DNA from 3 places in the Janthinobacterium sp. P210006 genome. Region 2 is predicted to be linked to each of the others. Evidence: predicted binding sites of a transcription regulator. Region 2 holds the regulator's gene; each other region holds the start of a gene.
What was found. Region 2 encodes LexA, which represses DNA repair genes until DNA is damaged. Its sites were predicted from a motif close to ACTGTATNNNNATACAGT; they were not measured.

Region 1 (10,189 bases), 1.1 Mb from region 2:
CTTGTAGCGCACCAGCTGCTGTTCGCTCATCTGCCCTGGTTGGATGAGCGGCTGCGTTTCGCCGATGATGCTCAGCTTGCCCGTGTCGCTGTTAAACAGCGTGAATTTGCCGGGCTGCCGGTCCGAATAGGACGTCACCAGCATGAAGGGCGTGGCGGGCCGCGCCGCCAGCGATACCAGGTTGATGGTATTGGGTAACAGGGCATCGATGCGCGCCTGCGTGGCCGCCATGGCCGGGTCGAACCAGCGTGTGGCGAGCGCGTCGCTCAGATGCCGCACGCCCAGCAGCTTGCCTTGCCGCACGATCAGATTGCCGCTGAAGTCATACCCATCGAGCGAGACGAAGGGCGTGGGTACGATGCGGTTGCCGGCCAGGTCGTAGGCATGCATGGACAGCGTGTCGTTGCCCATGCGGGCACTCACATACAAGGTGCCATCGGGGCCGAAGGACAGGGGCGTGAAGGCATCGGGGCCGCCGAGGTAGGCGTCGAACTGGGCCAGCTGGCGCCATCCGCCGCTGTCCGGATCAAGGTACTGCACGCTTTCGATATTGCGTTCGCGGGTGACCGCCAGGCGCGGTTCGCCGTTCTGGTCCAGCAGCCAGCGCCGCACCTTGCCCGGCGGCTTGACGCTCGTGCTGCGGCCCGTGAGCGTGTCCAGCAGGCGCAGGCTTTCATAATCCGCTTCGCCGGTCGGGGTGTACACCGTGCTGCGGACATAGACGGCACTGGAATGTTGCGCGCCGCGCTGGCCCGTCAGATAGGTATGCCAGGGCAGCAACTTGTAGATCGAGGTGGAGCGGATCAGTTCCGCGCTGCGTGCCGCCAGCTGGCGGAAATCGCTGCCGTCGCGGTTGACGGCAAACAGGCCCGGCCCGTAGCGCAGGTCGCCGGGCGCGGTCTGGAGGTCGCGCGTGTTCAGTATCAGGCGCTCGTCGTTGACCCATTCGACGTCGCCCACGTCGACGTCGCTGAACTGCGCCACGACCTTGATGCTGTTATCGAGCAGGTTGACGACGGCCAGCCGTTCGCGCTTGTTCGGACCGTTGACTTTGACGGCCAGGTGGCGCGCGTCGGGCGACAGCAGGGCGCCGCTGAATTCGGGATTGGAAAAGAAGGCCGACACAGGCGGCGGCGCGGCTTGCGCACCGGCGTTCGTGGCGACGAGGAAAACGGTCGCCAGGGCGGCGCGCAGGAAATGCGATAGGGTCATGGCTGAGCGGGATCGGGGGTTAACGAGGGGCATTGTGGCGGGCCAGGAATTGCTCGACTTTGCGCCAGAAGTCGATGCGGTTGCCGGGCAGTGTCAAGCCCTGGCCTTCATCGTCATAGCGCAGCCATTCCGCGTTCGGGTTGCCTTGCCGGATGGCCTGGTACAGGCTGGCGGCGTCGCTGGCGGCAACTCGACGGTCGAGCTGTCCATGCGCCAGCAGCACGGGCTGCGTGATGCGCGCGGCCAGATAGCGGGGCGAGCTGGCGCGCCACTGGGCGGCATCGCCTATCAGGGTGCTGGCGGGATAGCGGTCGTAGCGCTCGTACAGGCTGGCGCCGAGGCGCCAGCGTCCGTCGGCGATGGTCTCGAGCTCGGTAACGGCGGACAGGGCCACGCCGCAGCGGTACAACTCGCCATCCCTGGCCAGCCCCATCAGCGCCGCGTAGCCGCCGTAGCCGGCACCGACGATGCAGACGCGGCGCGGATCGGCGTAGCCTTGGGCAATGGCCCAGCGTACGCCGTCGGCCAGGTCGTCCTGCATGGCCAGCCCCCATTGTTTCCAGCCAGCGCGGAAATGCGCGTCGCCCAGGCCTTCGCTGCCGCGGTAATCGGGTTCCAGCACGGCGTAGCCGCGCGAGGCGAGAAACTGCGCCTCGCCGCTCCAGCCCCAGGTGCCGCGTTGCCAGGGACCGTCATGCACGAACACGATCAGCGGCAGCCGCGCGGCCGGTGCCTTGCCGGCGCCGGCCCTGGGCAGGGTCAGCCAGGCGGGAATGCGCAGGCCATCGCGCGCCGTGTAGTGCTGCAATTGCTTTGCAGACATGCGCGCGGCGTTGACGCCGGGACGCGACTTGGCCAGGACCGTGAGCTGGCCCGTGTCGCGCTGGTACAGATGGTAGATGGCGGGCTGGGTGTCCGACCAGCTGGCGACAAGCACGAAGGGCGTTTCGCTGCGCGTGCCCACGCTCAGGGTGTTGACGGTGGCGGGCAGCAGGGCATTGACGCTCTGTTGCACGGCTTGCATGTCTTCATCAAGCCAGACGGTGGTTTCCGTGTCGGTGGTGTAGCGGATGCCCAGCAGGCGGGTACTGCTGCGCACCATGCTGGCGCGGATATCGTGATCGGGCGAGGCCACGGCAGGCTGCGCGTCGCGCTGCCTTGTCTGCAGGTTGTAACGGTACAGCGCCGCCTTGTCGCCGCCACTCCTGGCGCTGACATAGAAGTGGCCGTCCGGCGTCAGGAAAGCAGGTTCGAAGACGTCTTCGGCGTTGCTGCGCGGATCGAATTGCGCGAGCAACTGCCATTGTTCCGTGGCGGGATCGCGCCAGTACACGCGGTTCTGGCCATCGGTCTGGGCCGTGGCGATGCGCGCCTGGCCGCCCTGGTCATACAACCAGTAGCGGATACCGGCGGGGGCGTCGATTTCCGCATGGTTGCCATTGACGCTATCGAGGCGCAGCAGCGTTGCCGACTGCACGGCGCCGTGTTCGCCATGCTCCGTTTGCAGCACATGGATAGCGGTGCCGCGCTGGTCGCCGATACTTTCCATCAAGATCGTATTCGGTGGCAGCAAGGTGCGTCCGGCTTTCGACTGCTGTGTACCTTGGCGCGCGGCAAGCTGGCGAAACGCGCTGCCATCGCTGTTGACGGCGTACAGGCCCGAACCGTAGCGGCTGCGTCCCTGGCCTTGCCAACGGTCCGTCAGGCGGAAGGCCAGGCGCCGCTCATTAACCCACAGGAAATCACCTATCGCGGCGTCGCTGAAGGCGGCCGCGGGCTGCATGCGCATGCTGGCCAGATCGAGCACGGCCAGGCGGTCGTGTCCGTCGCCGGGAACCACGCGCAGGGCCAGCTGGCGTCCATCGGGCGACAGCAGGGCGCCGCTCAGCGCGGCATTCTCGAAAAACTGTTCCATGGGTAAGGCTGCCGTGACGGTGACGGTGGCCCGGTCGTCGTTCGCGTGGCTGGCGGCAGACAGCAGCAGGAAAAGCGGGGCGCCGATAGCGCAGAGAAGACTGGCAAGACTGGACCGCATCCATGCTCCATGTGGTGTTGTGAAATGTGGTAGTCATTTAAGCACCATTTTCACAAGATTAACATCGATGCAGTCTCTCAGGATGTTTCTGTACCTTATTTTTCAGGTCTTCATTCCGGCGCCCGGATATGTTCGACCAGCCCCGTGCTGCGGCGTCCCGGCGCCGGTGTCAGCCAGCTGACCAGCACGGCGGCGGCCAGGCCGGCCGGCACGCCGAAGATGCCGGCGGAAATGGGCGCGATATGAAACCATTGACCGCTGGCATTGCCTCCCAGCATGGTGCTCGTGTGCAGCATGTAATACAGGCACACGCCAAAGCCCGTGAACATGCCGGCCAGTGCGCCCTGGTAATTGGTGCGTTGCCAGAACACGCCCAGCACCAGCGGCGGGAACAGGGTCGAGGCGGCCAGGGAAAACGCCACGCCCACCAGCGACAGGATGTCGGCCGGCTTTTGCGAGGCGGCATAGGCGGCGATGAAGGCCACGGCCAGCAGCAGCAATTTGGAAATCGTCACGCGCTTTTGCGTCGAGGCGCTGGGATCGACCACCTTGTAATAGATGTCGTGCGACAGGGCGTTTGAAATGGCCAGCAGCAAGCCGTCGGCCGTCGACAGGGCGGCCGCCAGGCCGCCCGCCGCCACCAGGCCGGAAATCACGTAGGGCAGGCCGGCGATCTCGGGTGTGGCCAGCACCAGCACGTCGGCGTCGATGGAAATTTCCGCCAGCTGCACGATGCCGTCGCGGTTGACGTCGACGATGCTGATCAGGGGACTGAGCTTGTCCACGTTGGCCCAGTACGACACCCAGGTGGGCAGGTTCGCGTATTGCGTGCCCACCAGTGCCGAGTAAATATCGTACTTGACCAGCACGGCCAGCGCGGGAATCGTGAGGTAGATCAACAAGATGAAGAACAGGGTCCAGAAGACGGACACGCGCGTTTCGTGCACGGACGGTGTCGTGTAGGATCGCATCAGGATATGGGGCAGGGCAGCCGTGCCCAGCATCATGCAAAACACGAGGGCGAGGAAATTGTTGCGCTTGATGTCGGACTGCGCGCGGTCCGCAGCGGGAAACGGCTGCGCGTGCGGAATGATCGGCTCGGCGCGTTTCTGGTTCTGCGCCTGCGCCGCCTGCCACAGCACGCGCGCCTCATCCGGGCTTTTCGGATAGGCGATCAGATAGCGCTCTGCATTGCGGATGTCGAACAGCGAGGTATTGCGCTGGCGCAAACTGTCGAGCTGGCGCTGGGCCGCCAGGCGGCCTTGCTCCCACGAGCCGGGCAAGCCGTCGATGCGCGCCTGGTAGCTTTGCGCGCGCTGGCGGAAGATGGCGCGTACTTCGTTTTCTTTCGGGTCCGTTTCCAGCACGTGTTCGCGCGCGCTTAGCTGCGGCAGCACCTTGCCGTAGGCGATCTGCGGCACGGGATTGTCCGCATGCTTGACCGACAGCCACATGGCGGGAATCAGGAAGGCGACGAGGATGATGATGTACTGCGCCACCTGCGTCCAGGTAATGGCGCGCATGCCGCCCAGAAAGGAGCAGACGAGGATGCTGGCCAGGCCCAGGAAGATGCCGACGGAAAAATCCACGCCCGTGAAGCGCGAGGCGATCAGGCCGACGGCGTAGATCTGCGCCACCACATAGGTGAACGACACGATGATGGTGGCGGCCACGGCCACCACGCGCACGCTGGCGCCGCGGCCGTCCGCGCCGCTGCCGTAGCGGGCGGCGAGGAAATCGGGAATCGTGTACTGGCCGAACTTGCGCAGGTAGGGGGCGATCAGGAGCGCCACCAGGCAATAGCCGCCCGTCCAGCCCATGATGAAGGCCAGGCCGTCGAAGCCGTTCAGGTACAGGCCGCCGGCCAGGCTGATGAAGCTGGCGGCCGAAATCCAGTCGGCGGCCGTGGCCATGCCGTTGAACATGGCCGGCACCCGGCGCCCCGCCACATAGTATTCGGTGACGTTCGAGGTGCGGCTGATGACGCCGATGGTGGCGTACAGGGTGATGGTGACCAGCATGAACAGGTAGCCGATCCACGCGCGCGGCATGCCTTCCTGCTCCAGCACGGCCAGGGCCAGCAGGAAGGCGGCAAATCCGCCCGTAAACAGCAGGTAGTAGCGGCTCAGCCGGGCAAAGAAGCTGCGCTGGCCGCTCATGTTTGCTCCTCGGCATGAAAAGCCCGGTCGAGGCGCCGCATGCGCCAGGCGTAGAAGGCGATGATGGCCAGATAGACCAGCGAGGCGCCCTGGGCCGCCATATAGAAGGGCAGGGGCCAGCCGAACAGGTTCAGGTGCAACAGTTCGCGCGCATAAAACACGGTCAGGAAGCCCGTCAGCAGCCAGACCAGCAGCAGGATGGCCGTCAGGCGCCGCGTCTTGCGCCAGTGCGTATCGAGGCGCGCCTGCAATTCGGGGCCGGGCGTGCGCGCGGGCCGCAGCGGCGGCGCGGGAGGGCTGGACTTATCCATACGTGATGTCATCCTCTTCTGGCGCGTCCGGCAACAGCAGGGCGATGCTCAGGCGCAGCAGGGTGCCCGGCAGCTTCGGCGAGTGCGCGCGGGGATTATTGAAAATATCGACTTCGGCGCCGTGCTGCTGGGCGATTTCGCGCACGATGGCCAGGCCCAGTCCGCTACCGTCGACATTGCTGCCGAGAATACGGTAAAAGCGTTCGAACACGTGCGCCCGCTCGGCCGGCGGTATGCCGGGACCCGTATCTTCCACTTCCAGGATGGCCAGTTCCAGGGTGCTGCGCACGCGCACCGTGACGCTGCCCCCGGCCGGCGTGTAGCGCAGGGCATTGTCGATCAGATTGCTCAGCAGTTCACGCAGCATCATGGCATTGCCGGAAATCATGATCGAATACGCGGGCTGTTCGAAGCCCAGGTCGATATGCTGGGCAAACGAGGCTTGCACCCAGTCCTGCACCACGCCGCGCGCCAGTTCGCTCAGCTCGATCGGTTCGAACGCCGTGCCTGCCTGCGGCTGGTTTTCCGCGCGCGCCAGGGCCAGCAGCTGGTTCACCAGCCGCGTGGCCGCTTCCGAGCTTTTCGCCAGCTGCAGCAACGACCGGTGTATCTCGTCGTGGTCGGTCTGGCGCAGGGCCAGCTCCGACTGCATGCGCATGCCCGCCAGCGGCGTCTTCATCTGGTGCGCGGCATCGGCGATGAAGCGTTTCTGCATGTCGATCGACAGCGACAGACGGGCCAGCATCTCGTTGAGCGAACCGACCAGCGGCGTGATTTCCTCGGGCACCTGGCCCGATTCGATGGGCGATAAATCGTCGGGCGGCCGGGCGCGTATGCGCTCCTGCAATTGCGCCAGCGGCGACAGGCCGCGCGCCAGGGCAAACCAGACCAGGGCCAGGATCACGGGCAGGATGATGAACTGCGGCAAGATCACACCCTTGATGATTTCATTGGCCAGCTGGGCCCGTTTTTCCAGCGTTTCGGCCACCTGCACCAGCGCACGGCGCGGTTCGTCGTCGCTGCTGGACGGCATGTCGAGGTAGGTGAACGCCACGCGCACGGGCGTACCGTGGATGGTGTCGTTGCGAAACAGCACCATGCCGCTGCGGTATTTGTCGGGGTCCTGGGGCGGCGGCAAGTCGCGGTCGCCGTCCAGGTATTCGCCGCGCGCGCCCACCACCAGGTAATACAGGGTATCGACATCGTCGCCGCGCAGGAAGTCGCGGCCCTTGCCGTTTTTTTCCGGCACGTGGCGCAGCACGGCGCCATCGGCTTGCTTGACCTGCTGCGTGAGCACGGTCACGCTGTCTTCCAGCGCATGGTCGAACGGCTGATTGGCGATGCTCTTGGCCACCAGATAGGTGATGGCGATGCTCATCGGCCACAGCAGCAGCAGGGGCGCCAGCATCCAGTCGAGGATTTCGCCGAACAGCGAATGCTCGATGGTGTCATCCTGCTCCGTGGTGGGCGGCTCGAACCAGTCGTCGTCGTCCGCCTCGTCCGCTGGCGCCTCGCGCGCCTTCACTTGCTGGCGGGGCCGTTGGTCAGGCCTGCCGACTCGCCCGCTTCAGCGTTCAGGCGCGCCGCTTCCGAGTATTTTTCCAGGCAATAGCCGAGGCCGCGCACGGTGGCGATGCGCACGCCGCCCACCTCGATCTTCTTGCGCAGGCGGTGCACATACACTTCGATGGCGTTGTTCGACACTTCTTCGCCCCATTCGCACAGGTGGTCGACCAGCTGCTCTTTCGAGACGAGACGGCCCGTGCGGCCCAGCAGGATTTCCAGCAAGCCCAGTTCGCGCGCGGACAGGTCGAGCATCTGGTCGTTGATGTAGGCGCTGCGCCCCACCTGGTCGTAGCTGAGGGGGCCGTGCTTGATGATGGTGGCGCCGCCGCCGGCGCCGCGGCGCGTCAGGGCGCGCACTCTTGCCTCCAGTTCCGACAGCGCGAACGGCTTGGCCATATAATCATCGGCACCGAGGTCGAGGCCATTGACGCGTTGTTCGATGGAATCGGCGGCCGTCAGGATCAGTACGGGCAGCAGCGAGGCGCGTGCGCGCAGGCGGCGCAGCACTTCCAGGCCGGACATCTTCGGCAGGCCCAGGTCGAGGATCAGCAAGTCGAATTCCTGGGTGGACAAGGCCGTATCGGCCTCTTGCCCCGTCTTGACGTAGTCGATCGCATAACCGGACTGGCGCAGCGAGCGGGTCAGGCCATCGGCCAGCACGCTGTCATCTTCGGCAAGTAAAATACGCATGGTGCACTTCCTATGCTTGCGGCGGTAGAAGCTTGTATTGTGTTTCATTTTCCGCAAGGTGGCGAATTTTTGTGAAAAACAGGGTTGTATTGATCTGTTTCAAAACAAATCCACGTTCCGCTTGCATTGATCACTGTTTTTTTATACAGTACTGTCTGTGTAAAGAATTTAACCCACTGGCGCTATCGCAGGCCGACCGATTCACGTGAATCGTCGACTGTAGAACGGCTGAAAGAACATATGGACGATAAAAAAGCTGTAGTACCCGCATCGGAAAAAGCCAAGGCGCTCGCCGCCGCACTGGCGCAGATCGAGAAGCAGTTTGGCAAAGGTTCGGTCATGCGCATGGATGCCAGCGCACCGATCGAAGAAGTGCAAGTCGTGTCGACCGGTTCGCTCGGCCTCGATATCGCGCTGGGCGTAGGCGGCTTGCCGCGCGGCCGCGTGGTGGAAATCTACGGTCCGGAATCGTCGGGTAAAACCACCCTGACCCTGCAAACCATTGCTGAAATGCAAAAGCTGGGCGGCACCTGCGCCTTTATCGATGCCGAGCACGCGCTCGACGTCGGTTACGCGCAAAAGCTGGGCGTGAACCTGCATGAACTGCTGATCTCGCAACCGGATACGGGCGAGCAGGCACTGGAAATCTGCGACGCCCTCGTGCGTTCGGGCAGCGTCGACCTCGTCGTCATCGACTCCGTGGCCGCACTGACGCCACGCGCCGAGATCGAAGGCGACATGGGCGACTCCCTGCCAGGCCTGCAAGCGCGCCTGATGTCGCAAGCCCTGCGCAAGCTGACCGGTTCCATCAACCGCACGAATACCCTGGTCATCTTCATCAACCAGATCCGCATGAAGATCGGCGTGATGTTCGGCAGCCCGGAAACCACCACCGGTGGTAACGCACTGAAATTCTACGCGTCCGTACGCCTGGATATCCGCCGCACCGGCTCGATCAAGTCCGGCGATGAAGTGATCGGCAACGAAACCAAGGTCAAGGTCGTCAAGAACAAGATCGCGCCGCCGTTCAAGGAAGCGCACTTCGACATCCTGTACGGCGCCGGCACATCGCGCGAAGGCGAAATCCTGGACCTGGGTTCGGATGCCAAGATCGTGGAAAAATCCGGTTCGTGGTATAGCTACAACGGCGAACGCATCGGCCAGGGCAAGGACAACGCCCGCGCCTTCCTGCAGGAGCGTCCGGCGCTGGCCCGTGAAATCGAAAACAAGGTCCGCGCTTCGCTGGGCGTACGCGAACTGCCGCCGCTGGCTGCTGAAAAGCCGGAAAAAGCGGATAAGGCTGCCGACAAGGCTGCCAAGGCTGCGGAAGCGAAAGCGGCCGAGTAAGAAGGTGGCGCAGGTCGGCTGCGCTGGCATGGCCAGCTGCGGCTGGTCTTGCCTGCGACACGCTGCGATACCTGACGGCCCCTTGCGCCGTGGTTTGCCGCCTAAAAGATCTACAATGAATGCCGCCTCGCGCTTGTGCGCCAGGCGGCATTTGTGTTTTTGACGGCATTGTTGACGGCAATATCGACGGCATTATCGGCGGCATTGTTAACGGCATGTCGGGCGGCATATCTGTCGTGGCGATGTCGTGTTTGAATTGCCTTGAGTTGATGTTGTATTTGATTTGAGTTGTCTTGATGTGTTGAACGATAGGGTGGAATGATGGCAGCGGTACAACTGAGCCTGAAGGGCAGGGCGCTACGCTTTTTGTCGATGCGCGAGCATAGCCGCATGGAATTGCGGCGCAAGCTGCAGCGGCATGCGCAGGAGGGCGACGATGTGGAAGCCTTGCTCGACAGCCTGGAGCAGGCCAACTGGCTGTCGCAGGAGCGTTTTTCCGAGTCGCTGATCCACCGCCGCTCGGCCCGCTTTGGCAACAGCCGCATCATGGCGGAATTGCAAAGTCATGGCATCGCCGGCGAGGCGCTGCAGGAACTCAAGGCGGGCCTGGCCGAAGGCGAGACCGAGCGCGCCTGCGAAGTGTGGCGCCGCAAGTTCGGGCAAGTGGCGCAGGATGCCGAGCAGCGCAGCAAGCAGATGCGCTTCCTGATGCAGCGCGGCTTTTCCCAGCGCGCCGTGCAGGTGGCGTTGAAGGGACTGGAACCCGAGGACGACTAGGCGGGTACTGGTGCGATGCCGGCAAGTCGCGCGTCGCGCCCGTTTTTTGCACTGCCGCTGATCCGCGCTGGCCGTGCTGTGTTCCTGCTACA
Region 2 (10,189 bases):
CCGTCTTGCCCATCGATGGACGGCCCGCCACGATCACCAGGTCGCCCGGCTGCAGACCGGAGGTCATGCGATCGAGGTCGATGAAACCGGTGGGCACGCCCGTGATTTCACTCTGGTTGTCGCGGCTGTACAGTTCGTCGATGCGCTCGACCACTTGCGTCAGCAGGGGCTGGATGGCGGTCCAGCCCTGGGCGCCGCGCGCGCCTTCTTCGGCGATGGCGAAGATCTTCGACTCGGCCTCGTCAAGCATCTGCTTGACTTCCTTGCCTTGCGGGCTGAAGGCCGTGCCCGAGATATCGTCGGCGACGGTGATGAGTTTGCGCAGCACGCCGCGGTCGCGCACGATCTCGGCGTAGCGCCGGATGTTCGCGGCCGATGGCGTGTTTTGCGCCATGGCGTTCAGGTAAGCGAGTCCACCCACATCATCGGCCTTGCCGAGCTGGGTCAGGGTTTCAAAAACAGTAATGACATCGGCTGGCTTGGAAGCGTTAACCATCTTGACGATTTGCTCGAAGATGATGCGATGGTCATAGCGATAGAAATCCTCCGCATGCATGAAGTCGGCGATGCGGTCATACGCTGCATTGTCGCGCAGCAGACCACCGATAACGGATTGTTCTGCTTCGATCGAGTGCGGCGGAATACGGAGGGAATCCAGTTGCGGATCAGAGGGGGCGTTCATGGCGCGAATTATACCTGCTTCGGCGTACTGGCAAAAATAAAGGGCTGAAATTGCGCGAAAAAAAGGCCACAAAAAAGCCGGGCGAACCCGGCTTTTCATAGTGCTTTACTGTACGGTAGCGCTTGCGGGCCAGGCCCGCAGACGATTACGCGTTCGCGTCTGGTACGACAGCGATAACAACTTCCACAACCACGTCGGTGTGCAGAGCAACCGAAACGTTGTGCTCGCCAACGATCTTCAGCGGGCCGGTAGGCATGCGGATTTGTGCTTTTTCAACAGCAAAACCTTGCTTGGTCAGCGCTTCAGCGATGTCGAAGTTGGTGACGGAACCGAACAGACGGCCATCGACGCCAGCTTTTTGAGCAACTTGAACGGTCAGGCCGCTCAGTTTTTCGCCTTGGGCTTGCGATGCGGCCAGTTTGGCAGCTGCAGCTTTTTCCAGTTCGGCGCGCTTGACTTCGAATTCAGCCACAGCGGTTGCCGTAGCACGACGTGCCAGGCGTTGCGGGATCAGGAAGTTACGTGCGTAACCGTCTTTGACTTTGACGACTTCGCCGAGGTTACCGACGTTTACAACTTTTTCTAACAGAATGATTTGCATAGTTCTTCTCCAGGAATATCTGACCGATTAAGCGTGGTGCAGATCGGTGTATGGCAGCAGCGCGAGGAAGCGAGCGCGCTTGATTGCGGTGTCGACTTGGCGCTGGTAGTGCGCTTTGGTACCGGTCAGGCGTGCTGGCATGATCTTGCCGTTTTCCTGGACGAAGTCTTTCAGCGTGTCGACGTCTTTGTAGTCGACTTGCTCAACGTGAGCTGCCGTGAAGCGGCAGAACTTCTTACGTTTGAACAAAGGGTTTTGCTGTTTGCGTTTTTCTTTAAGCTTGAGCTTATTTTTGTCGAACTTTTTACCGAATGCCATGTCAGGCTCCTGTATCTAAAATGCGCTAGTCGGGAATGACTGCACTAAAATCAATGATGTGAAACACCAAACTCTTGCTGTTGCGGCTCTTTCTGGCCAGGAAACCCGTGAACTGATACACCCCGCCCAAGCTTGCCTGACTGAACCGGCCTGAGATTTCGCCAGCGGCTAGCGCGGCAACATCAAACTCGGTCAAACGGGCAATCCCTGCTTCCATCTGCTGCGAACTGTGCTGCAATACTGCATTCACAATCGGCAGCCCTGCCGGGGTATAGCGCAATATTTCGCGCTCGGCAATGATGGCGGTTACTTGTAGCTGGTTCAGCGCACGATCCTGGTCAAAAATTAAGCGGCTGCGGCTGGAGCGGCTGCTGGTGCTTCGGTGCGGTGGCTTTTGGCCGCGTCTTCGCGTTGTACCGATTTCATCATCGGCGAAGGAGCTGTTTCAGCTTTCTTCATTTTAACGGTCAGGTGACGCAACACGGCATCATTGAATTTGAATGCTGTTTCCAACTCGACCAGGGTCTCGTTGTCGCATTCGATGTTCAGGCAGATGTAGTGTGCTTTAGGCAGCTTTTGGATCGAGTAAGCCATTTGACGGCGGCCCCAATCTTCCACGCGGTGAACCGAACCGCCGCGGGTGGTTACGCTGGCTTTGTAGCGTTCGATCATCGCGGGCACTTGCTCGCTTTGGTCCGGATGGACGATAAAGACTATTTCATAATGACGCATGCAAACTCCTTCAGGTCGGATTGATAATCGCCCACCCCGGCGTCAAGACGGGTGTGGGAAGGTCAGCCGAAGATTATAACCGCCTTTTGCAAACGTTTCAATCATTCCTTCCACAAGCGCCCGGAAAGCCCGTGCACCGCCCTGTTTTTGCCCCGCGAATGACTATTTCTTGCGAAATCCACCCAAAACACGGAAATCCCCTTGCATAGTGGGCGATACTGTACAAAAATACAGACTGTTCATATAGACAGCATTTTAGTATGCACCCACCGCTCATGATCAAGCTGACAGCACGACAAGAACAAATCCTGAACCTGATCAAGGACGCGATTGAAAATACGGGGTTTCCTCCCACCCGTGCCGAAATCGCCAATGAACTGGGTTTCAAGTCGGCCAATGCGGCCGAAGAGCATTTGCAGGCCCTGGCCCGCAAGGGCGCCATCGAGATTTCGCCCGGTACCTCGCGCGGCATCCGCCTGATCGGCGCCGCCGCCGAAGCGCTGCCGTCGAAAGTGCCGGCAGCACTGCTGATGTCGCTGCCCCTGATCGGCCGGGTGGCGGCCGGTTCGCCCATCCTGGCGCAGGAAAACCTGGAAGCGAGCTACAACGTGGATCCGGCCCTGTTCTCGGCCAAGCCCGACTTCCTGCTCAAGGTGCGAGGCTGGTCCATGCGCGACGCCGGCATCATGGATGGCGACTTATTGGCCGTCAAGAAGGTCGACAGCGCCAAGAATGGCCAGATCGTCGTCGCCCGCATCGGCGACGAAGTCACCGTCAAGCGCTACAAGAAGACGGGTTCCGTCATCGAACTGCTGCCGGAAAACCCCGACTTCAAGGTGATCACCGTCTCGCCGGAAGATGAGTTTGCCCTGGAAGGGCTGGCTGTCGGCCTCATGCGTAGCTGGCATTAAATCGCTGCAGGCACGGAAAGGGCCGCAACAGCATGACTGTTGCGGCCCTTTTCACATGGCGCGCGGCTGTTTAAAGGTCCAGTGCGTTTTTGAAGTCGTCGAGCAGATCGGCCTCATCTTCGATGCCCACGGAAACGCGGATCAAGGACTCGGCAATCCCCATGCTGGCGCGCCGCTCGGCACCCATCTCATAGAAAATCGTGTGGGCGACGGGAATGACCAGGGTGCGCGTGTCGCCCAGGTTACTCGCTGGAATGGCCAAATGCAGGCGATTGAGGAAATCGAAGCAGTCGATGCCATCCTTCAATTCAAAGCTGAACAGGGAACCGTAGCTGCGGAACAATTCCGTCGCCAGCGCATGCTGCGGGTGCGACGGCAAGCCCGGATAGTGCACGGCTGCCACGCGCGGGTCCGCGGCCAGCATGGTGGCCAGCGCCAGCGCGTTCGAGCAGGTGCGGTCCATGCGCAAGGCCATGGTTTCCGCGCCGACGGCGATATGGTGCGCCGCTTCCGGACCCAGCGAGGCACCGAAGTCGCGCAAGGCCTTGGCGCGGATCTGCGCGATGCCCCACTGCGCCGGCGCCGCCTTTTTATAGTTTTCAAAGATGTTCGGGTACTGCGTCCAGTCGAACACGCCCGTATCCGTCAAGCTGCCGCCCAGCGCATTGCCGTGACCGCCGATGGATTTCGTCAAGGCGTTCACCACTAGGCCCGCGCCCACGGCTTTCGGGCGGAACAGATATGGCGTCGTCATGGTGTTGTCGACGATGTACAGGATGCCCTTTTCGCGGCACAAGTCGCCGATTTTTTTCAGGTCGGCGATCTGCGTGCGGGGATTGGCGATGGTTTCGACAAACACGATGCGCGTGGCCGGCGTGATGGCGGCCGCCACATGGGCCACGTCGGTGGCGTCGACGAACGACACGGCGATGCCCTGCCCCGTCACCGTTTGCCACAGGCTGTTGGTATTACCAAACAAAAAGGCCGACGACACGACATGGTCGCCCGCGCGCAGCAACGATTGCACCACGGCGCCGATGGCGCCCATGCCCGTGGCGAAGCACAGGGTCGCCACGCCGTCTTCCATCTTGTTGACCTTGTCTTCCAGCGCGGACACGGTCGGATTGCCCTGGCGGCCATAGCGGAAGCCTGGCTCCTTGCCCTGGAACACGGAAGCGAGCTGGCGCGCATCGGCGTAGCCGAAGGCAACGGAAGTGTGCACGGGCTTGTGCAGCGAGCCATGTTCGATGCCCTTGCGGCGGTCGTTATGCAAGATGGTGGTGGTGAAGCCGTAGGTTTTATTGGTGGTCATGGTGGAAGTTCCAAATGCTCGCCTTGCCGCTTAACCCAAGGCAAGTGCTGGGGCCGCACCGGAAAGTGCGCCCCCGAAAAAATGCCCGGCATCGGCCGGGCAGGTTACTTATGCTTCTGTCGTTGCCAGGTTCAGGTTCAGCTGGGAACGGGGCGTATCTTCGGGCGCTGCCGCCTTCGGATGGTGGCGCGCATATTCCAGGCGGTCCAGGTACTCCTGCGACACGTCGCCCGTCACATACACGCCGTCGAAGCACGACGCCTCGAAGTTGGTCAGGGCCGGGTTGACGTCGGCGATCGCCTGCTTGAGCGCGCCGATATCCTGGTACACCAGGTAGTCGGCCGTGATTTCGCGGCACACTTCTTCCGTCGTGCGGCCGTAGGCGATCAGTTCGTCGCGCGTCGGCATGTCGATGCCATACACGTTCGGGAAGATCACCGGTGGCGCAGCCGAAGCGAAGATGACTTTCGTCGCGCCCGCTTCACGCGCCATCTGCACGATTTCACGGCTGGTGGTGCCGCGCACGATGGAATCGTCGACCAGCAGCACGACCTTGTCCTTGAATTCGGACGGGATCGCGTTGAGCTTCTGGCGCACGGATTTCTTGCGCGCCGCCTGGCCCGGCATGATGAAGGTACGGCCGATGTAGCGGTTCTTGATGAAGCCTTCGCGGTACTCGATGTTCAGCGCCATGGCCAGCTGGATGGCGGCCGGACGCGAGGAATCGGGAATCGGCATGACCACGTCGATATGCACGCCAGGCAATTCGGCGCGGATCTTTTCGGCCAGGTATTCGCCCATTTTCAGGCGCGTGGCGTACACGGAGGCGCCGTCGATGACGGAATCGGGACGGGCCAGGTAGACGAATTCGAACACGCAGGGATTCAGGCTGGCATTGTCGGCGCACTGGGCGCTGTGCAATTGCTTGTCGGCGTCGATGAAGACGGCTTCGCCGGGACCAATGTCGCGCACGAAGCGGAAGCCCATGCCTTCCAGGGCTACGGATTCGGAGGCGATCAGGTATTCAGGACCTTGCTCCGTTTCATTGATGCCCAGGCACAGCGGACGGATGCCGTGCGGGTCGCGGAAGGCCAGCAAGCCCACGCCGGCGATTTGCGCCACGGCAGCGTAGCCGCCCTTGACACGGCGGTTCAGTACGGTAACGGCCTTGAAGATAGCTTCCGGGTCCAGGTTCAGGCCCGTCGTCGCTTCCTGGATTTCATGCGCCAGCACGTTGAGCAGCACTTCCGAGTCGGAATCGGTATTGATGTGGCGGCGGTCGTTCTTGAACATTTCCAGCTTCAACTGTTCCCAGTTGGTCAGGTTGCCGTTGTGCGCCAGGGTGATGCCGAACGGTGCATTCACATAAAACGGCTGTGCTTCCTCTTCGCTCGACGAACCGGCCGTCGGGTAGCGGCAGTGGCCGATACCCGTCGTGCCTTGCAGCGAACGCATGTTACGCGTACGGAAGACGTCACGCACGAGGCCATTGGCCTTGTGCATGGAAAACATACTGCTGTGATTGGTCGCAATCCCTGCCGCATCCTGACCGCGATGTTGCAAGAGCAACAATGCATCATAGAGCAATTGATTGACAGGTTGATGGGAAACGACGCCGACGATGCCACACATGGTGTGCTCCTAAACTGTGCTACTGATTTTAAAAAAAATTCAAAATTTCACATGCTGCGCGTAAGCGGCAGGCAGATAAGGCTTGATGGCGCGCGCGCCCTGTTCCGCGAGCGGGCTGAGCAGCGCGTTTTTCCAGAACGGCTGCTGCGGTATGGAAGTCATGCCGCACAAGATGACGGCGGTCAGCACGATCACAAGGCCCCGCGCCACGCCGAACAGGCTGCCCAGGGTGCGGTCGGCCAGGCTCAGGCCCGTCACCTTGACCAGCGCGTCGACCGTCATGGACAGCAATCCCATCAAAATGCGCACGCCGATGAACAGCACCACGAAGGCCAGCAACAATCGGACGGCTTCGCCCGGCACGGCTTCCGGCAGGAATTTCGCCAGCGTGGCGCCATAGGCATTGGCAATGACGAAAGCCACGATCCAGCTGACCAGTGACAGTATTTCCTTGACCAGGCCACGCATCATGCTGATCAGCACGGACGTCACCAGCACGAACAGCACCAGGTAATCGAAGATCGTCACGCGCGCTCAGCCTTGCAAGATCAAGCCGGTACCAGACTGCCGCCCAGGCCCAGCTTTTGCAGCTTGGCACGGGTCTTTTCGGCGTCTTCGCGGCTGCCGAACGGGCCCACGCGCACGCGGATGCGCTCGCCCGCCGGGCTGGAGACCTTCTGCGTGTAGGACTTGATGCCCGCTTCACGCAGCTTGTCCTGCAATTCGTCGACCTTGTCCTGCGTCGCCAGCGCCGCCACCTGCACCACGAACTTGCCGCTGCCGGCGTCATGGGCTTTCTCTTGCGGCTTGTCCAGTGGCTTGCCTTCCAGAATTGCCATGGCGCGCGCCGCATCGTCGGCCGATTGCGCCGGCTTGGCAGGTTTCGCTTCAGGCTTGGCTTCCGGTTTCACCTCGTGCTTGGGTTCCGGTTTCGGCTCCACCTTGGCCTCGTGCTTCGGTTCCGGCTTGGGCTCGTGTTTCGGCTCAGGCTTGGTCTCCACCTTGACAGGCTTGGGCTCGGGTTTTGATTCCGGTTTCGGCTCGGGTTTCGGTTCCACATACGCCGGCTTGACTGGCGCTGGCTGGACGGCTGCCAGCACGGGCGCCGGTGCCGGCGCGGGCTTGGCCGCCGGCGGCAGTGGCGCGTCGACGATTTCCTCGGACTGGTCCAGGCCGTTGTTCGCCGCGGCCTGGGCCGGGACGGCTGGCACGGGCGCTGGCGCCGCGGCCTTGTCTTTCGAGGGAATGTCGATGGCGATATCGTTGAAAGGCGCCTTCGGCTCGGAATCGAGCAGCATCGGCAAGCCGACGGCGACGCCCAGGGCCAGGGCGATGGCCCCGACCAGGCGGCGGCGTGCGCGCTTTTTTTCAGGCAAGACCGGGTCCGGCGCTTCCTTGCCGCCACGGCGCGATCCGCCGCCACCGGAGGTATTGGCGGCGCGCTTGCGGGTCGGCGACTGTGCTTCGCCAGGGACATAAAAGCCGCTGTCTTCGCCAGAGGATTCTTGCTTGTTTTTAAACAGTTTCGAGAACAAGCCCATGCGTGATTTTCAGTCGAGTGCGTTTCAGTGAAGTGAGGATTTTCGGGCCTTCATCACGCCGGCAACGGTGAGGAAAGAACCAAAGACCACAATTCTATCATTCTCACCGGCCCGGCTCATTGCATTTGCAAAAGCTTGTGCCGGATCATCGAAAATAGACACAGTATGTTCGCTGCTGTCGGGCTTATCTTCCAGCATGATCTGCACCTTGGCGGCCAGCTCGGAAGCCGTGGCCGCGCGCGGCGAAGGCAGGCCCGTCAGGCACCAGTGGTCGACGTGTTCGCCCATCGCGGCCAGTACGCCATCGATATCCTTGTCCAGCATGGAGCCGAACACGGCATAGGTGTACGGGTGGAACCCCATATTGCCCAGGTTCTGGTTCAGCGCCGACGCCGCATGGGGGTTGTGCGCCACGTCGAGGATCACGCTGGGGCGGCCAGGCAAGACCTGGAAGCGGCCCGGCAGCTCCACCGTCACGAGGCCCGTGCGCACTTCCTGCGCGCCCACGGGCAGCTTCAGCTTCAGCACTTCCAGCGCGGCCAGCACGGCCGTCGCATTGAGGATCTGGTTGGCGCCACGCAAGCTCGGGTAGGCCAGCGAATTGCGGCGCTGCTCGCGCCCGCCGTAGTTCCACTGCTGCTTGTCGCCGGAATAATTGAAATCGCGGCCCATCAGCCACAGGTCGGCGCCGATGGCCTCGGCATGGTCGATCAGCGACTGGGGCGGCACGGGGTCGCTGCAGATGGCGGCCTTGCCCGGGCGGAAGATGCCCGCCTTTTCAAAGCCGATCGCTTCGCGCGTGTCGCCCAGGTAATCCGTGTGGTCGATATCGACGCTGGTGACGATGGCCACGTCGGCATCGATCACGTTGACGGCGTCGAGGCGCCCGCCCAGGCCCACTTCCAGGATGGCCACGTCGAGATTGGCCTGCGACAGCAGGTGCAGGATGGCCAGGGTGGTGAATTCGAAATACGTGAGCGGCGTATCGCCCCGCACGGCTTCGACGGCATGGAAGCTGGCGACGATCTGCTCGTCGCTGGCCATCTCGCCCAGCACGCGGGCACGCTCGTTAAAATCGAGAAAGTGCGGCTTGATGTACAGCCCCACTTTGTAGCCGGCACGCAACAGCACGGATTCCAGCATGGCGCAGGTGGAACCCTTGCCATTCGTGCCCGCCACCATGATCACGGGGCAGGTAAACGCCAGCTGCATGCGCGCCTTGACGGCTTGCACGCGGTCCAGGCCCATATTGATCTGGGTTTCCGAATGGCGGGTTTCCAGCATGGCGAGCCAGTCCGGCAATGTGGTGGGGAGGTTTTGCATGGGAAACTTCTTGATGTAAGGATGCGCGAGGCAGAAAAACAGATAACCCTAAACAACATCTGGGGTCGGACCCTCAGGGTCCGACCCCAGCAGTTCATGGGTTCGGGCAAATGGACATTATTCCATTCAATGCAGTTACGCCAACACTTCAACAGCCTGGTTCTGCAACAAGGCCAGCAGGCGGGCGATTTCTTCGCGCATCTTGCGGCGGTCGACGATCATGTCGACGGCGCCCTTGGTGACGAGGAACTCGGCGCGCTGGAAGCCTTCCGGCAGCTTTTCGCGCACGGTGTTTTCAATCACGCGGGGGCCGGCAAAGCCGATCAGCGCTTTCGGTTCGGCAATGACCACGTCGCCCATGAAGGCGAACGAGGCAGACACGCCGCCCATGGTCGGGTCGGTCAGCACGCTGATGAATGGCAATTTCTTTTCCGACAGCTTGGTCAGCATGGCCGTGGTCTTGGCCATCTGCATCAGCGACAGCAAGCCTTCCTGCATGCGCGCGCCACCGGTAGCCGTGATGCAAATGAACGGCACCTTCTGTTCCAGCGCGATCTGCGCGCCGCGCACGAAGCGCTCGCCCACGACGGAGCCCATGGAGCCGCCCATGAATTCGAATTCGAAGCACGCCACGACCACTGGCAAGCTCATGATGGCGCCGCCCATGACGACCATCGCATCCGTCTCGCCCGTCGCTTCCATGGCGGACTTCAGGCGGTCCGGGTATTTCTTGCTATCTTTAAACTTCAGGGTATCGACGGGCAGGATTTCCTGGCCGATTTCATAGCGGCCGCCCGCGTCGAGCAGGCTGTCGAGGCGTTCACGGGCGCGGATGCGCATGTGGTGGTCGCATTTCGGGCACACGTGCAGGTTCGATTCCAGGTCCGTACGGTACAGCACGGCTTCGCACGACGGGCACTTGACCCACAGGCCTTCCGGCATGGTCTTGCGCGCGGCAGCATCTGAACGCTGTATGCGCGGTGGCAGCAGTTTTTCCAACCAACTCATATTTTCTCCTTGGGCCCTTGTAGGGGTAGCGTCGGTGGACGCCCCCGGCAGACGGTCAACGGCGACACCCCCGTAGGGCGCCACCAAAAATTTTATCTATTGCACAATAACAGGCAAATCAGTGGCCGA
Region 3 (10,189 bases), 180 kb from region 2:
TTTTCAGCGATGCGGTATTCGTTTGCTGTTCCATGAATTGCTCCTCATTCAATGAGATTTTGATGTATGCAATAGTGGGCCACGAGTCTTAGGCGGTGCTTAACATTTTTCCATTTGGAAACAGGCGTTTGCGCCTTTAAGCGGGGTTTAATCTTGCCTGCCGCACGCACGCCGCATGGCGATCGATGCACGCCCGCGGCGGGGTCCGAACGGACGCCGGACGTGACACTGGCCGGATCGACCGGCCAGTATTTTACTGCATGGAGAGGGGATGTTCCCTCCTGTCAATGCCGGCGCATGGCGCCGGCATCAGCTCACTCAGATCGCATCAGGCTGCCTGGCGCTGTTCCAGGGTGCTGACGGTGGCGCCGCTGCCGGTGCCGATCTCGATCTTGCGCGGTTTCAGCGCTTCCGGCACTTCGCGCACCAGGTCGATGGTCAGCATGCCGTTTTCAAACGTGGCGCCCGTGACCTTCACATGGTTGGCCAGCTGGAAACGCTGTTCGAAATCGCGGGCAGCGATGCCGCGGTGCAAGAACGTGCGCTCGACGCCATCCTTCTGCTTGCGGCCCGTGACGTGCAGGGAATCGCGCTCCGTGATGATGTCGATCTCTTCGCGCGAAAAACCGGCCAATGCCATCACGATCCGGTATTTATCTTCCGATACCAGTTCGATGTTGTAGGGTGGGTAGCTGGGCTGTGCATCGGCGCGCTGTTCGTTGAGCAGCTGTGCCAGGCGGTCGAAGCCAATGGCGGAACGGTACAGGGGAGCAAGGTCAAAAGTACGCATGATAACTATCCTTTTCATTAAAGCGATAAGAGGGGCGGACCTCACCATGAGCATCCGCCTGTTACCGATATACGGCCTGCCCAGCCCCTTTCAAGGCCTTGAAATCGGCGAAAAACGCCCCAGTCGCCGCTAAATTTGTAAGAAATTTTTACAGAATGCTAGACTCGTCCTTTGCCATCCAGCCGCCGCCCCGCCCCATGCCCCACGCCCGTTCCCTCCTGTGCCTGTCCCTCGCCATTCTCGTCGCCGCTTCCGCCCACGCCGCCCCGCCCGCGCCCATCGTGCTGCACGTCGACGCCAGCAATGTGGCGCAGCAGCTGTTCAGCATCCGCGAAAGCATTCCCGCCGTGCCAGGCAAGCTGACCTTGCTGTATCCGCAATGGGTGCCGGGCAATCACGGCCCCAGCGGTCCCCTGAACCAGCTGGCCGGCCTGCGCCTGTCGGCCAATGGCGCGCCCCTGGAATGGCGGCGCGACCCCGTCAACATGTTCGCGTTCCACGTGGACGTGCCGGCCGGCGCCAGCACGGTGGAAGCGCAATACCAGTTCCTCTCGCCCGTCGACACGAGCCAGGGCCGCATCACCATGACCAGCGCCATGCTGGGCGTGCAATGGCATGCGATGACCCTGTATCCGGCCGGGCGCGCCGCGCGCGACATCGTCGTGCAGCCCAGCCTGACCCTGCCGGCCGGCTGGGAATTTGCCAGCGCGCTGGAAGTGCGCGCGCGTGCGGCGACGCCGGCCAGCCAGCAGATCGATTTCGAAGCGCTGGACCTCGACACCCTGGTCGACTCGCCCGTCTTCGCGGGGCGCCATTTCGCGCGCATCGACCTCGACCCGGGCGCCGCAGTGCCCGTGCACCTGAATGTGATGGCCGACAGCGCCGACAGCCTGGAAGCGACGCCGCAGCAGGTCGAGAAACACCGCGCGATGATGCAGCAAGCTTATAAACTGTTCGGCGCGCGCCACTACCGCCACTATGATTTCCTGCTGGCCTTGAGCGACGAGTTCGGCGGCATTGGCCGCGAACACATGCAGTCGAGCGAAAACGGTGTCAAGCCTGGCTATTTCAGCGACTGGGACAAGAACGAGGCGGAGCGCGTGCTGCTGCCGCACGAACTCACGCATTCGTGGAATGGCAAGTTCCGCCGTCCGGCCGGCCAGGACACGCCCGACTTCAACACGCCGCTGCAAAACAGCTTGCTGTGGGTCTACGAAGGCCAGACGCAGTACTGGGGCAATGTGCTGGCGGCCCGCTCCGGCCTGGTGGCCCCGGCCCACATGCGCGACCTGTTCGCCGCGACGGCCGCCCATTACGACGTGATGCCGGGGCGCAGCTGGCGCGCCATGCAGGACACGACCAACGATCCCATCATCAATGGCCGCCGCCCCATCGGCTGGAGCAGCTGGCAGCGCGATGAAGACTACTACATGGAAGGCGCGCTGGTCTGGCTCGACGTCGATACCGCCATCCGCGAACTGTCCGGCGAGCGCCGCTCGCTCGACGACTTTGCGCGCGCCTTCTTCGGCGTGCAGGAAGGCAGCACCACGCCCCTGCCCTACACCTTCGAGGACGTGGTGGCGGCCCTGAACGCCGTGCAGCCGCACGACTGGGCCACGTTCCTGCGCACGCGCCTGGACGGCCACGGCCCCGGCGCGCCGCTGGACGGCCTGGCCCGGGCCGGCTGGAAACTGGTCTACCGCGACACGCCCACGCCGTTCCTGAAAGCCGAGGAAGAGCGCAGCAAGCGCACGGACCTCACGTATTCGCTGGGCTTGAGCATCGCCAAGGATGGCAAGCTGGATAAAGTGCTGTGGGACGGCCCCGCCTTCAAGGCGGGCTTGTCCGGCAACACGACTTTGCTCGCCGTCAATGGCACGGCCTACACGCCCAAGCTGCTGAAGGCGGCCATCCAGGCGGCCAAGGCCAGCCCGCAACCGATCAACTTGCTGGTTCGCAAGGGCAAGCAATTCCAGACGGTGGCGCTCGACTACCACGGCGGCTTGCAGTACCCGCAACTGGAGCGCATTGCCGGCACGCGCGACCGCCTGTCGGCCATCCTGCAAGCGCGCTGAGACGGCGATATCGGCAAAGGTTTTGCGCGGCGCCCCCTATGCGGGGGCCGCTTTTGGTGTATGCTGACAAGATGAACAATGACACCGACATCCAGCTCAGCGGCCCCTTCAAGGCCACCGACGGCTCCGGCCGTGCCCACGACATCAAGGCCATCCGCATCTTCGACGAAGGCTACGGCATCATCGACGTCTACGTCGATTTCGCCGCCCCGCTCGAAGCGGGTGCCTGCAAGGACAAGACCCTGGTCGGCCACATCCTGGCCCGCTTGCGCAGCCTCGGCTATGTAGGCCCCGACTTCGGCCATGGCGACCTGGGCCTGCAAGACAAGAAACTGATCGTCCTGGAAGCGCCGGAAGAGTTTTCCGCCTTTGCTGCCAGCAAGGGCTGGAAGGATCTTTCCGCAGAGTTTGACGAAGACTGAGCCTTCGCCACCTGCCCCGTTCATGCGCCGCGCCTGCCCCTGCAGGGGCGGCGTTTTTCATCGTCCCCTTGCGTCCCCTGCCCATGTTCCTGCTCTTTCTGCGCACCTGCGTCCTGCCGTTCCTGCTCTGCATGCTGGCCGGGTGCCAGCAACCCGACCTGATCAAGGAGTTTGAACAGATAGTGCCGCTGCAAGACCAGCAGCTGGCACGGCATTACAGCGACCTGCTGCGCGAAAAACAGCTGGACTATGTACGCATGGCAACCGAGCCGGGCAACAACGGCGATCAGATCCGCCAGGCGCTGCCCGCCTTGAGCGCCGTCTTCCCCGCAGGCGAACCCCAGTCCGTCAAGGTGGTGGGCTACCAGCGCATCGAGCAGCGCGATATGCCTCAATTGCTGCGTGTCAGCTTCGAGTATGCCTATCCCGAAAAATGGATCGTCAGCACCATCACGCTGAGAAAATATGGCACTGACGCCACCATCATGGGCTTGAGCGTGGCGCCGCAGACGGCATCGCTGGAAGAGCAGGCGACCTTCACGCTGCGCGGCAAATCGCTGGCCCACTATCTGGTGCTCGGCGCTGCCATCGCCTCCCCTTTGCTGATCCTGTCGACCCTGGTGTTATGCCTGCGCAGCAAGCTGACTGTCAGGAAATGGCCCTGGCTGTTGTTCATCAGCATCGGCTTCGGCCGGCTGTCGCTCAACTGGGCGACGGGACAGTACCTGTTCCTGCCCATCGCCATCCAGCTGTTTGGCGCTGCCGCCGGCACCAGCGCCTACCAGCCCTGGACATTCGTCGTTTCCTTGCCGCTGGGCGCCATCGTGTTTCTGCTTGTCAGGAAAAAACTGGCCGCACCCGCGGGCAGCTGAAACTATGGCGCAGGAGGCGTTACCTGCAGGTAACGCGCGCTCCAGGCGGCGATGACATTGGCCACATAGGCCGCGTCATCGCGCCCCGTCAGCAAGTGGTCGGAATCGTCGAGCGAAACGAAGCTTTTCGGGTGCTTGGCGGCCGTAAAGATATCCATCGCGTTCGACAGGCTCACCGTCGTGTCGTTCGGCGCATGCATCACCAGCAGGGCGCGGCGCAGGCCCGCGATGTGGTCTTTCAAGCTGTGGCTGCCCGCATCGTCGACGAATTGCTGGCGGATGCGGAACGGCCGCCCTTCCAGCTGCACCAGCGCCTCGCCCTCGGCGGCGATCTGCGCCAGGTGGCCGCTGAACATGCGCGTGACGTAAGCGGGCGTGCTGGGGGCGGCCAGGGTGGCGATGGCCGTCGCTTCCGGCACTTGCGCGGCGGCGGCCAGCACGGCGGCGCCGCCCAGGCTGTGGCCTATCAGCAATTGCGGCGCGGCGTGCCTGGCCCGCAAAAAGTCGGCGGCGGCGACCAGGTCGTCCACGTTCGACGAGAAATTGGTAGCGGCAAACTCGCCCTCGCTGGCGCCCAGTCCCGTGAAGTCGAAGCGCAGCGCGGCGATGCCGTGCTCCGTCAAGCCTTGCGCGATGCGCCGCGCGGCCAGCACGTCCTTGCCGCAGGTAAAACAGTGGGCGAACAGCGCGTACGCGCGGATGGCGCCGTCGGGCGCATCGAGGCGCGCCGCCAGCACATGGCCGTGCGCGCCGGGAAAATCTTGCCGGGTGGATTTCATTGTCTCAGATCAAAGCTGCCGCGCAGCGCGGCCGATGGCGCATTGTAGCGCCGCCCGGCCGCCGCCGCAGGCGGCTGGCAAGATCAGTCGCGCTTGGGGATATCGAGGCCCTTGATGACGGCTGGACGGGCAAGGAAGGCATCGAGCGCGCGCTGCACGTTCGGGAAATCGGCAAAGCCGACCAGATCGCCCGCACCGTAGAATCCCACCAGGCAGCGCACCCACGGGAAGATGGCGATGTCGGCAATCGTGTATTGCCCGCCCATGATCCAGTCGCGGCCCTGCAGGCGCTGCTCGAGCACGCCCAACAGCCGCTTCGCTTCGCCCAGATAGCGTTCCAGCGGACGCTTGTCTTCGTACTCCTTGCCGGCAAATTTATGGAAGAAGCCCACCTGGCCAAACATGGGGCCGATACCGCCCATCTGGAACATCAGCCACTGGATGGTTTCGTAGCGCAAGCCCGCGTCCCGGGGGATGAACTTGCCCGTCTTTTCCGCCAGGTACAGCAGGATGGCGCCCGACTCGAACAGGGCCAGCGGCTTGCCATCGGGACCGTCCGGATCGAGGATGGCGGGAATCTTGTTGTTCGGATTGAGGGACAGGAAGGCGGGCGACAGCTGCTCGTTGCGTTCGAAGCTGACCAGGTGGGGCTCGTACGCCAGGCCCAGCTCTTCGAGCAGGATCGATACCTTGATGCCGTTCGGCGTCGGCAGCGAGTACAGCTGCAGGCGCTCGGGATGCTGGGCAGGCCACTTCTGGGTGATGGGAAAATCGGAAAGCTGTGACATGGAAATCCTTTACTTGAATTAAATACGCGGCACCGGGAAGCAAGTATAGCCAAGCATCCCCGCTTCTGCTGGACGGCGCCGGAACCGGCTTGCCCGTGCCTGCCCCCGCCCCCCGTTCAGCCAAACAAGCCATGCAAAAACCAGCGCGGCGCGGCATCCTCGCCGCTGCCGGCGATGCGTTCGCGGTAGACCCAGTAGTGGGCGTGGTCGAGGCCTTCGGCAATGAAATAATCGCGCGCCTGCGACTGGCCCCACCAGCCCGCCTCGATGCGCTCGGCCACGGATACCATTTTCAGGGGTGAGCCATAGAAAGGCCGGTGTTCGCGCATCAGCAGGGCGACGGGCTGGGCCAGCAGCCAGCCGGGACGGGGCATGCCGGGCAAGCCGGGCGGCAAGTCCGGCGCCGCGTTTCTTGCAGCGGACCTGGCCGGCAGCGGCAGCCACTGGTTGGCCGCTTCGGGCCGGTAATCGGCGCGTGGCGCCGCCTGCAAGACATTCTCGGCACCCAGGCGCGCCACCAGCAATTCCATCAGGCGCTGGCGCTCCTGCGGCGTACCGCCCGGCTCGGGGAACAGGGTGTCGCTGGGCGGCGCCATGGGCTGCACCTGCAGCGCTTCCAGGGTGAGGCCGATCACGGGCGCGTCCAGTACCAGCTGCGCCAGGCGCTCCTTGAGCAAGCGCAATAAATGCTCGTCGCGCCAGACGGCTTCGCCCAAGGCCAGGTCGATGACGGTGGGCGGGCGCGCCACCCTGCCCCGCTCATGGGCCAGCAGCAACTGAATGCGCTCGACGGCAAATTGCCGCGCACACAGCCAGCCCGTCATCTGCTGCAGCAAGCGGCGCGCGCCGAACAGCAGCGCTTCCGCATGCTCCACGCGGTCGAACAGTTCCAGGCTGGCGCGGAACGTGGGCGGCGCTTCGAGCCACAGGAACAGTTCCGTGCTGTGGCCATGCGCATCGTCGAGCATGTCCAGCAAGGCACCGCCGCAGCGGCGCTGCAAGCCGGGCCGGGGCAGATGGCGCAGCTGTCCCATAGTGCGGCAGCCGATGCCCTCCAGCCAGTCCAGGTAGGGGCGCGCGGGCGGCAGCAAGGCGCACGGCAAGCCGTCGAGGCGGCGCACGAGACTCGCCATGCCCAGCACGCGGCCCCGGCGCGTCCCGGCGCGCGCCAGCAGCCAGGCGCCGCGCGCCGTGGGGGCGCACGACAGCTGGGCCGTGTAGCCCAGCGCGCGCAAGCTGGCCGCAATCTGCCGGCACAGGGCGCGCACGCCGCCGAACAGGCGCAGGCTGGCCCCCGCATCGACCAGCAGGGTCGCTTCCTCGCCCTGCGCCACCAGCGGCGAGTATTGCAGCAGCGCCAGCGCCACCGCTTGCAGGGCCTGCGCTTCCAGCTCGGGCGAGCGCTCGTGCAGGCGCGCCTGCGGCGCCAGCATCAGCGCGCCCGCGCGGCGCATGCCGGGCCGGATGCCGGCATCCCGCGCCAGCGGCGACACGGCCATCACTTGCTCCTGCTCCAGCACCACGCCCAGGTGGTCAGCCGACCAGCGCGGGCAAAATACTTCGAGCGGGAGCCGGGGCAGGCACAGGCCGATCCAGAGTCGCATGACGCAGCAATAATGAAGGAGGTTGCAGGGGCAGGAACAGCGGCGCATCGCGCTGCGGTCCCCGGCGCTTGATGAAGCCGATCTCGATGCCGCCGGCGGCCGGGCGCAAGGACAGGCGCAGCGGCGCCGGCGACGCATCCTGCGCGCCGTGCAAGGGGCGCAGCATGCAGAACACGGTGTTGCCCCCTTGCGCGGCCAGGTGCAGGCGGCGCAGGCTGTCGGCGCGCACGTGCGATTGCCAGAACAGCAAGGCGCCGCAACTGCCGCTGCGCAAGATGTTTTCCGCCGCCCACAAGGCATCCTTGCTGCCGGCGCTCTTGAGCCACAGCAGCTGCGATGGCGCCAGCCCCTGTGCGGCCAGGGCCAGCGCCTGCGGCGGATGGGGCGGCTGCAGCAGCACGATGGGCAAGCCCGGCAACTGCGCCAGCGCGGGCGCCAGCAGCCGCAATTCGCCGCTGCCCGGCTGCTGCACCAGCAGATCGATGAGGCTGCCGCAGGGCCAGCCACCGCCGGGCAGCTGCGCGGACAGGGCGGCAAAGCCCGTGTCAAGGCAGCGCGTGGCACCCTGCCCCAGCTGCGATGCACGCCACAGGGACGGGTGCAAGGCTTCCGGCGAGGCCATCAATTGGGAATGTTGCATCATGATTCATAAAGATAAATACTGTATGCATATACAGTACTATCTGACCCTGCTTTTGGCAAGGCATATCTGCGTAGCGCCACCCGCAGGTCGTCCCGCCACGTCCGAAAAACACCGTTTTTCACATCGATTGCTGTACCATAAGCACTCTCCTTACCGCTCGGCAATGCACCGGGCGGCTTCCTCCGTCCATAAGGAAACTCATTTGACCACCATCCAAATCATCAGCGCCATCGTCTTCGGCCTTGCGCTCATCCACACCTTCGCCGCGAAGTCGTTTGAAACATTGGCGAGCCGCCACCCGCGCCATGCGGGCCTGCTGCATTTGCTGGGCGAAGTAGAAGTCGTGTTCGGCTTCTGGGCCTTTATTCTGATCATCGTCATGGCCTTTGTCTCGGGCGGCGATGCAGCCATCGAGTACGCCGAATCGCGCCAGTACACGGAACCGCTGTTCGTCTTTGTCGTCATGGTGGTGGCCGCCTCGCGCCCCGTGCTCGACGCCGTGCAGCGCCTGCTCAAAGGGGTGGCGCGCGTGATGCCGCTGCGCACGGAACTGGCCCTCGTCTGGCTGGGCCTGGCACTGGTGCCCCTGACGGGCTCGATGATTACGGAACCGGCCGCCATGACCCTGGCCGCGCTGATGCTGGCGCCGCAAATCTTTCGCCAGGGCATCCCTGAATGGCTGAAATATGGCGCCTTGGGCGTACTGTTCGTCAACGTTTCCATCGGCGGCACCCTGACTTCGTACGCGGCGCCGCCCGTGCTGATGGTGGCCACCACGTGGAACTGGGACAGCGCCTACATGGCCAGCCATTTCGGCTGGAAAGCCGCCATCGCCGTGCTGGTCAACGCCACGGGCGTGAGCATCCTGCTGCGCAAATATCTGCACAGCAATACGTCCGACATCAAGCCGAAAGCGGGCGACGTGGAAGCGCCGAAAGTGCCGCTGGCCGTCAGCCTCGTGCACATGATCGTGCTGGCCGGCGTGGTGGCCCTGGCGCACCATCCCGTGCTGTTCGTCGGCCTGTTCCTGTTCTTCCTCGGTTTCGTGCAGGCATACGAGCGCTATCAAAGCCCCCTGATCCTTAAAGAGGGCTTGCTGGTCGGCTTCTTCCTGGGCGGCCTGGTGGTGCTGGGCGGCATGCAGCAATGGTGGCTGCAGCCCATCGTTTCCAGCCTGAAACCGCTGGCCCTGTTCTTCGGCGCGCTGGGCTTGACGGCGATTACGGACAATGCGGCCCTCACTTACCTGGGCTCGCTGATTGTCGGCATGACGGACGAAGCGAAATACATGCTGGTGGCCGGTGCCGTGGCCGGCGGCGGCCTGACCGTCATCGCCAACGCGCCGAATCCGGCCGGCGTGGCCCTGCTGCGCCGCGGCTTCAAGGATGAGTCGATCGGCGCCGTCGGCCTGCTGGCGGGCGCCCTGCTGCCGACGGCCGTGGCGGCCCTGGCCTTCCTGGCCCTGTAAGCTTGCGCACGGGGCGGCTGCCGGCCGCCCCTGCTCCCCTCGTCCCTCCCCGGTTTCCTTAGTTGCCCTCATACACGAGGAAGTGCAGCCGGTCGTAAAACAGGCTGTAGGCATAATCGAACGTGCCCACGCTGCGAAAACCCTTGTGCAGATACACTTGCAGCGCTTCGCTCTTTTCCCACACCGTCAAGGTGATGCGCGCACAGCCCTTGCGGCTGGCCAGGTCGCGGATTTCATGGAACATTTGCCGGAACAGGCCCTGCCCCCGGTATTTCTCGTCGATGGCCAGGCTGCTGACGAAACAGTCGTCGGCGCGCGCATGCGCGAGCACGAAGGCGTCATACGCATCGTCGAGCGCCTTCATGTCGTCGCGGTAATACGAGACGGCGCCGCAAGCCTGGAACTCGGCCATCGTCGCGGCCGTGAAAAAGCCGATGAAGCGTTCGTCCTCGTCATGCAGGCCGTGGATGTGCGCCAGGTACGGGTCGATGTTCTGCCGCCGCTGCAATTCGACGAACTGCAGGTTGAGCTTATTTCCAAAGGAACAGTATTCGAGGTAACTGGTGGCAAACAGCAGCTTTGCCATGCGGTTCTTCGCCTCGTCGCCCAGCAGTTCGCCCGGCACCAGCCTGAGCGGCGCATGCGACAGCAGACCCGCCTGGCCGTCCTCATCGGGCGCGGCCACGTCGCTGGCCATGGGCAGGCGGCTGGCATGGCGGCCCACGGTGGGGCGCCAGAAATTACCGGC

Region 1: a site for LexA is predicted at 8,106-8,123, ahead of recA (recombinase RecA). Genes of this name have one in related genera too.
Region 3: a site for LexA is predicted at 7,991-8,008, ahead of imuA (translesion DNA synthesis-associated protein ImuA). Genes of this name have one in related genera too.

Annotation. Positions count from the first base shown of each region.
Region 1 covers NZ_JAZARD010000001.1:246,375-256,563, forward strand. Annotated here, with positions in the region: gene VPH41_RS01120 (alpha/beta hydrolase family protein) at 1-1,212, opposite strand, end outside; gene VPH41_RS01125 (S9 family peptidase) at 1,232-3,247, opposite strand; gene VPH41_RS01130 (sodium:solute symporter family protein) at 3,358-5,406, opposite strand; gene VPH41_RS01135 (DUF4212 domain-containing protein) at 5,403-5,717, opposite strand; gene VPH41_RS01140 (sensor histidine kinase) at 5,710-7,242, opposite strand; gene VPH41_RS01145 (response regulator transcription factor) at 7,239-7,973, opposite strand; gene recA (recombinase RecA) at 8,214-9,320, shown strand; gene VPH41_RS01155 (hypothetical protein) at 9,440-9,607, shown strand; gene recX (recombination regulator RecX) at 9,642-10,097, shown strand.
Region 2 covers NZ_JAZARD010000001.1:1,297,601-1,307,789, reverse strand. Annotated here, with positions in the region: gene VPH41_RS05855 (replicative DNA helicase) at 1-682, opposite strand, end outside; gene rplI (50S ribosomal protein L9) at 828-1,283, opposite strand; gene rpsR (30S ribosomal protein S18) at 1,311-1,601, opposite strand; gene priB (primosomal replication protein N) at 1,627-1,926, opposite strand; gene rpsF (30S ribosomal protein S6) at 1,947-2,333, opposite strand; gene lexA (transcriptional repressor LexA) at 2,609-3,244, shown strand; gene VPH41_RS05825 (cystathionine gamma-synthase family protein) at 3,315-4,556, opposite strand; gene purF (amidophosphoribosyltransferase) at 4,665-6,188, opposite strand; gene VPH41_RS05815 (CvpA family protein) at 6,228-6,716, opposite strand; gene VPH41_RS05810 (SPOR domain-containing protein) at 6,737-7,729, opposite strand; gene folC (bifunctional tetrahydrofolate synthase/dihydrofolate synthase) at 7,754-9,052, opposite strand; gene accD (acetyl-CoA carboxylase, carboxyltransferase subunit beta) at 9,188-10,060, opposite strand.
Region 3 covers NZ_JAZARD010000001.1:1,115,669-1,125,857, reverse strand. Annotated here, with positions in the region: gene VPH41_RS05015 (Do family serine endopeptidase) at 1-34, opposite strand, end outside; gene VPH41_RS05010 (Hsp20 family protein) at 329-790, opposite strand; gene VPH41_RS05005 (M61 family metallopeptidase) at 946-2,865, shown strand; gene VPH41_RS05000 (hypothetical protein) at 2,937-3,287, shown strand; gene VPH41_RS04995 (hypothetical protein) at 3,371-4,159, shown strand; gene VPH41_RS04990 (alpha/beta hydrolase family protein) at 4,162-4,938, opposite strand; gene VPH41_RS04985 (glutathione S-transferase N-terminal domain-containing protein) at 5,022-5,726, opposite strand; gene VPH41_RS04980 (Y-family DNA polymerase) at 5,843-7,330, opposite strand; gene imuA (translesion DNA synthesis-associated protein ImuA) at 7,260-7,970, opposite strand; gene VPH41_RS04970 (putative Na+/H+ antiporter) at 8,176-9,441, shown strand; gene VPH41_RS04965 (GNAT family N-acetyltransferase) at 9,500-10,189, opposite strand, start outside.